Massilia sp. METH4: one gene and its partner. The protein of the gene in region 1 binds, or shares a complex with, the protein of each later gene. Links are inferred from orthologs where the notes say so. Each region holds a gene or a part of one and is shown on either strand. Other genes may lie near its edges. The genes, in order: accC and accD.

Region 1 (3,270 bases):
GCGACGAAGGCGTGGACTTCATCGTCATCAACCCAGGCGGTTATACCCATACCAGCGTGGCGTTGCGCGACGCGCTGGCCGGTGTGGCGATCCCCTTCGTCGAAGTGCACATCTCGAATATTTATCAGCGCGAAAGCTTTCGCCACCACTCATTTCTCAGCGCGATTGCCAAGGGAACGATTTGCGGGCTCGGTACCGATGGATACCGGTTCGCGATCGACTTTGCTTTAAAAAGCAGTTAATGTACGCGATCTGCGCGCTATTTACTGCGTTTTCGCTTATCATGGCAGCCGCGCCAACATTCACAAAACAAGATTAGACGGGAGTCTCAGATGGATCTACGCAAGCTCAAGACGTTGATTGACTTGGTTGCCGAATCGGATATTGCAGAACTCGAAGTGACCGAGGGCGAGAGCAAGGTACGCATCGTCAAGTCGTCCGCCATGCCGCAGAACCAGGTCGTGATGATGCCGCCGCAAGGCGCTCCGACCCAGTATGTTCCGGCCGCTGCCCCTGCGCCGGCCGCCGCTGCCGCCGCGCCGGCAGTGCCGGCCGCCGCCGAGCCGACCGGCCATATCGTGAAATCGCCAATGGTCGGCACGTTCTACCGCTCGTCCGCGCCGGGTAATCCGCCGTTCGTCGAAGTGGGCGCCACCGTGAAGGAAGGCGACACGCTGTGCATCATCGAAGCGATGAAGCTGCTGAACGAGATCGACACCGACAAAGCCGGCACGATCACCCAGATCCTGGTCGAGAACGGCCAGCCGGTCGAATTCGGCCAGCCGCTGTTCGTCATTGGCTGATCGACCATCGGCGAAAGTCCGATGCAGCCGGCCCAGCGCCGGCCCGGCGGCCCGCCGCCACGTAAGCTCCCCTCTTCTACAAGAACACCCGGCGCGTCCGGGTGTTCGCAAACATAGAACTAGCCATGTTTGAAAAAATTCTCATTGCCAACCGTGGTGAAATCGCGCTGCGTATCCAGCGCGCCTGCCGCGAGATGGGCATCAAGACGGTCGTCGTGCACTCCGAAGCGGACAAGGACGCGAAATACGTCAAACTGGCCGATGAATCCGTCTGCATCGGCCCGGCCTCGTCGAGCCTCTCCTACCTGAACATGCCGGCGATCATCAGCGCGGCCGAAGTGACCGATGCCGAGGCGATCCACCCGGGCTACGGGTTCCTGTCCGAGAACGCCGACTTCTGCGAACGCGTGGAGAAATCCGGCTTCGTGTTCATCGGCCCCCGCTCCGACTCGATCCGCATGATGGGCGACAAGGTGTCGGCCAAGCAGGCCATGATCAAGGCCGGCGTGCCTTGTGTGCCCGGTTCGGACGGCGCCCTGCCGGACGATCCGAAGGCCATCGTGCAGATCGCCCGCAAGGTCGGCTACCCGGTCATCATCAAGGCGGCCGGCGGCGGTGGCGGCCGCGGCATGCGCGTGGTGCATACCGAGGCGGCCCTGCTGAACGCCGTCACCATGACGAAGAGTGAAGCGGGCGCGGCCTTCGGCAATCCGGAAGTCTATATGGAGAAGTACCTGGAGAATCCGCGCCACGTGGAAATCCAGATCCTGGCCGACGAGCACAAGAACGCCGTGTGGCTGGGCGAGCGCGACTGCTCGATGCAGCGCCGCCACCAGAAAGTGATCGAGGAAGCGCCGGCACCGGGCATTCCCCGCAAGCTGATCGAGAAGATCGGCGACCGCTGCGCCGAAGCGTGCCGCAAGATCGGCTACCGCGGCGCCGGCACGTTCGAATTCCTGTATGAAAACGGTGAGTTCTACTTCATCGAGATGAACACCCGCGTGCAGGTCGAACACCCGGTGACGGAAATGATCACCGGCATCGATATCGTGCAGGAACAGATCCGCATCGCCTGCGGCGAGCGCCTGCGCTTCCGCCAGCGCGACGTGATGCTGTCCGGCCACGCGGTCGAGTGCCGCATCAATGCCGAGGATCCGTTCAAGTTCACCCCATCCCCGGGCCGCATCACGGCGTGGCACGTGCCGGGCGGCCCTGGCGTGCGCGTCGACTCGCACTCGTATGCGGGTTACTATGTGCCACCGCACTACGATTCGATGATCGGCAAGGTGATCACCTACGGCGCGACCCGCGAGCAGGCGATCCGCCGCATGCAGATCGCGCTGTCGGAAATGGTGGTCGAAGGCATCCAGACCAATATCCCGCTGCACCGCGAGCTGATGGTCGATGCCCGCTTCATCGAGGGCGGCACGAATATCCACTATCTGGAACAGAAACTGGCGGCAATGCCCAAGGCGGGTTCATGAGCTGGACTGAAATCGTCATCGAAGTCGCCCGCGATTACGCGGAAGGCTTGTCCGACGCGCTGATGGAAGCGGGCGCCCTGTCCGTTTCCGTCGAGGATGCGGACGAAGGCACCGACGCGGAGCAGCCGCTGTTCGGCGAGCCCGGCATGGAGCCGAAGGAAGCGGCGTGGGAACACAGCCGCGTCGTAGCCCTGGCCGACGACGATGCCGATCATTCCTTCATCGTGGCGGCAGCCGCGCAGGCCGTGGGCCTGAAGACGCTGCCCGCCTTCACCACCCGCAAGGTGGCCGATGAGGATTGGGTACGCCTCACGCAATCGCAATTCGAGCCGATCCACATCGGCAAGAACATCTGGGTCGTGCCGAGCTGGCACGAGGCGCCGGACCCTGGAGCGCTGATCTTGGAACTGGACCCTGGCCTGGCCTTCGGCACCGGCAGCCACCCGACCACCCGCCTGTGCATGGAATGGCTGGAAGCCCATCCGGCGCCGGGCAAGACGGTGCTCGACTATGGCTGCGGTTCCGGCATCCTGGCCATGGTGGCCCGCAAGCTGGGCGCCGCGCCGGTTGCCGGCGTGGACATCGACCCGCAGGCCATCGACTCGGCGCGCGACAATGCCGTGCGTAACGGTGTCGAGGATATCGAATACTTCGTTCCCGAGGACTTCGCGCAGTCGGCTTACGCCAATGCGAAATTCGACATCGTGGTGGCCAACATCCTGTCGTCGCCGCTGAAGCTGATGGCGCCGATGCTGTCGGGCCGCGTGGCCGACGGCGGCGCGCTGGTGCTGTCCGGCGTGCTGGCCCGCCAGGCCGAAGAAGTGGCCGCCGCGTATGCGCCGTTCATCAAGCTGTCCGTCTGGGCCGAGCACGAGGGCTGGGTCGCCCTTGCCGGCCGCCAGGGCGCGGAGGATGGCAACTTCGCGCCGCCTCCCTCACGCCAAGGGTAATTCTTTCACGCATGGCGCTCGCCACCAAATGCC
Region 2 (3,195 bases), 690 kb from region 1 along the record:
AACGATATGGGCCTGCAGGCCCGTGCTCCTTCCGACCCCATTTCGAGGAAGCATTGCCTGATACCGGGGTCAGACCCCGGTTCCGAGAAACATTGCCTGGAACCTGGGTCAGACCCCGGTTCCGAGAAACATTTGCCGAGAACAACATGTCCCGTATCGCCCAGACTTTCGCCGCGCTGAAAGCGCACAACAAGACCGGTCTCGTGACCTTCATTACCGCCGGCGACCCGTCGCCCGCGCTGACGGTGCCGCTGCTGCACGCCCTGGTGGCGGGCGGTGCCGATGTGCTGGAACTCGGCGTGCCGTTTTCCGACCCGATGGCCGAGGGCCCCGTCATCCAGCGCGCCTGCGAGCGCGCGCTGGTGCACGGGATCGGCATCCGCCACGTGTTCGAGTACGTGCGCGAGTTCCGCAAGACCAACCAGCACACGCCCGTGGTGCTGATGGGCTATGCCAATCCGATCGAGCGCATCGGGGTCGATGCCTTTGTCGAGCAATCGCGCGAGGTGGGCGCCGACGGCGCGATCGTCGTCGACTACCCGCCCGAGGAGTGCGAGGAATTCGCCGCCAGGATGCGTGCCGCCGGCCTCGACCTGATCTTCCTGCTCGCGCCCACCTCGACCGAGGAGCGCGTGGCGCAGGTGGCCAAGGTCGGTAGCGGCTTCTCGTATTACGTGTCGCTGAAGGGCGTGACCGGCGCCGGCCACATCGACACCGCCCAGGTGGCCGAACGGATCGCCGCCATTCGCCGGCATGTGAGCCTGCCGATCGGCGTGGGCTTCGGCATCCGCGACGCCGCGACCGCCAAGGTCCTTGCCGGCGTGGCCGACGCGGTCGTGATCGGCAGCCGCATCATCCAGGAAATCGAAGCGTCCGAGCCCGAGCAGGCACCGGCCGCCGTGCAGGCCTTCGTCGCCGGCATCCGGCGAGCGCTGGACGAGTAAGCGCTAAAGCCGGGCTCGTGTCCCGTGGCCAGGCACCAAGGGACACAGCCTCAGCCATTCGTATTCGGCTAGGCGCGCCGCCAGACGGCGGCTTGTGCTCTGTCCATCGCGATCGGGCGGGCTTCAGATGACCACGGACAAGGCTGAGCTCGTGTCCCTCGGTGCCTGGCACCGTGAGACACAAGCTCAGCCATTAGAGCCCTGCGGACCGCATGAAATCTCACGTGCGTGCTAAAAATTGCCAATTTTGAATGTTCGACACGGCTGGCATAAACGGCTACACTTCGCCCCTAAGTTAGAGCAACAGGAGAAAATATGAGCTGGTTGGAAAAACTGCTTCCCCCCCGCATCCAGCGCTCGGAAGCTGCCGCTCGCAAGACGATGCCGGAAGGCCTGTGGGTCAAGTGCCCCTCCTGCGAGGCCGTCCTGTACCGTACGGACCTCGAGTCGAACCTGCACGTTTGCCCGAAGTGCGACCACCACATGCGCATCCGCGCCCGTGAGCGCCTCGACGCGCTGCTGGACGCCGGCGGCCGCTATGAAATCGGCCAGGAAACGCTGCCCGTCGATTCGCTGAAGTTCAAGGACAGCAAGAAATACCCGGATCGCCTGAAGCAAGCCATGGAAGCCACGGGCGAGACCGATGCGCTCGTGTGCCTGGGCGGTTCCATCATGAGCCTGCCGGTTGTCGTGGCATGTTTCGAGTTCGAATTCATGGGCGGCTCGATGGGTTCCGTCGTCGGCGAGCGCTTCGCCCGCGCGGCCCAGGTCGCCCTGGAACAGAAGGTGCCGTTCATCTGCATCACGGCTACCGGCGGTGCGCGCATGCAGGAAGGCTTGCTGTCGCTGATGCAGATGGCCAAGACCACCTCGATGCTGACCAAGCTGTCCGAGAAGAAGCTGCCGTTCATCAGCGTGCTGACCGACCCGACCATGGGCGGCGTGTCCGCCTCGTTCGCCTTCATGGGCGACGTGGTGATGGCCGAGCCGAAGGCGCTGATCGGCTTCGCCGGCCCGCGCGTGATCGAGAACACGGTGCGCGAAAAGCTGCCGGAAGGCTTCCAGCGCAGCGAATTCCTGCTGACCAAGGGCGCCATCGACATGATCGTCGACCGCCGCAAGATGCGCGAGGAAATCGCGCGCCTGCTGGCCTTGCTGCAGAACCAGGCTGCCGAAGTCATCGCCTGACCGTGCCGGCCTGACAAGGCCATGGTGCATGCCTGAAACGCATGCCTGAAACGCATGCTGATACAAGCCCGAACGGGGCCGGGTCCGCGAGGACCCGGCCCCGTTCTTCATGGTGCGCTAGAATGGCGCCTTTCCTGGTTTTTGCCGTTTTTCTCCCGACCCAATGCCCACCCCGACCACCCTGCCAGAATGGCTCGCGCTGCTCGAATCGCGCCATGCCGAAACCGTCATCAACATGGGCCTCGACCGCGTGCGCGCCGTCAAGGAACGCCTGCAACTGCAATTTTCCTGCCCGGTGATCATGGTGGCGGGCACCAATGGCAAGGGCTCCACCTGCGCGATGCTGGAGTCGATCCTGTTGCGCGCCGGCTACCGCGTCGGGCTGTACATCAAGCCGCACTTCCTCGACTTCAATGAGCGCGCCCGCGTCAATGGCGACCTGGCCACCGACGCGATGCTGGTCGAGGCCTTCGATGCCGTCGAGGCGGTGCGCGGCGATACGCCGCTGACGTATTTCGAGTTCACCACGCTGGCGATCCTGCACCTGATGAGCCGCGCGAACCTGGATGTGGCGATCCTCGAGGTAGGCCTGGGCGGCCGGCTGGATGCCGTCAACGTTGTCGATGCCGACGTGGCGATCGTCACCTCCGTCGACATCGACCACGTCGACTACCTGGGCGGCACGCGCGAGCAGATTGGCTTCGAGAAGGCCGGCATTTTCCGGCCGGGCAAGGCGGCCATCTGCAGCGACCCGGTGCCGCCGCAGGCGCTCATCGATCATGCGGCTGCGATTGGTGCGGACCTGTGGCTGATGGGCCGCGACTTCAACTACTCCGGCGACAAGCAGCAGTGGAACTACGGCGGCCGTTCGATGCGCCGCAATTCGCTGGCCTATCCGAGCCTGCGCGGCGCGAACCAGTTGCTCAACGCCTCGGCCGCACTGGCCGTGCTCGAAGTGCTCAAGCATGAGCTGCCGGTGGGCGCCCAGGAAGTGCGGCACGGCCTCGTCACCGTCGAGCTGCCGGGGCGCTTCCAGGTGCTGCCGGGCCGCCCGACCGTGATC

The links.
Region 2: the proteins of accC (region 1) and accD are in contact, whole or in part, in a solved structure (PDB 8UXZ), measured with the Escherichia coli proteins. The link is inferred for Massilia sp. METH4 from one-to-one orthologs.

Annotation. Positions count from the first base shown.
Region 1 is NZ_CP146614.1:884,742-888,011, forward strand. What follows is about bases 156-3,107. They hold accC (acetyl-CoA carboxylase biotin carboxylase subunit), read left to right. Parts: upstream 156-928; coding sequence 929-2,287; downstream 2,288-3,107. Other genes in these bases: aroQ (type II 3-dehydroquinate dehydratase), read left to right, coding at 156-242; accB (acetyl-CoA carboxylase biotin carboxyl carrier protein), read left to right, coding at 333-803; prmA (50S ribosomal protein L11 methyltransferase), read left to right, coding at 2,284-3,107. Outside these bases: more of aroQ, read left to right, coding at 1-155; more of prmA, read left to right, coding at 3,108-3,237. UniProt on the Escherichia coli protein: This protein is a component of the acetyl coenzyme A carboxylase complex; first, biotin carboxylase catalyzes the carboxylation of the carrier protein and then the transcarboxylase transfers the carboxyl group to form malonyl-CoA.
Region 2 is NZ_CP146614.1:192,211-195,405, reverse strand. The notes cover bases 319-3,195. They hold accD (acetyl-CoA carboxylase, carboxyltransferase subunit beta), read left to right. Parts: upstream 319-1,259; coding sequence 1,260-2,132; downstream 2,133-3,195. Other genes in these bases: folC (bifunctional tetrahydrofolate synthase/dihydrofolate synthase), read left to right, coding at 2,296-3,195; trpA (tryptophan synthase subunit alpha), read left to right, coding at 319-944. In the rest of the region: more of trpA, read left to right, coding at 147-318.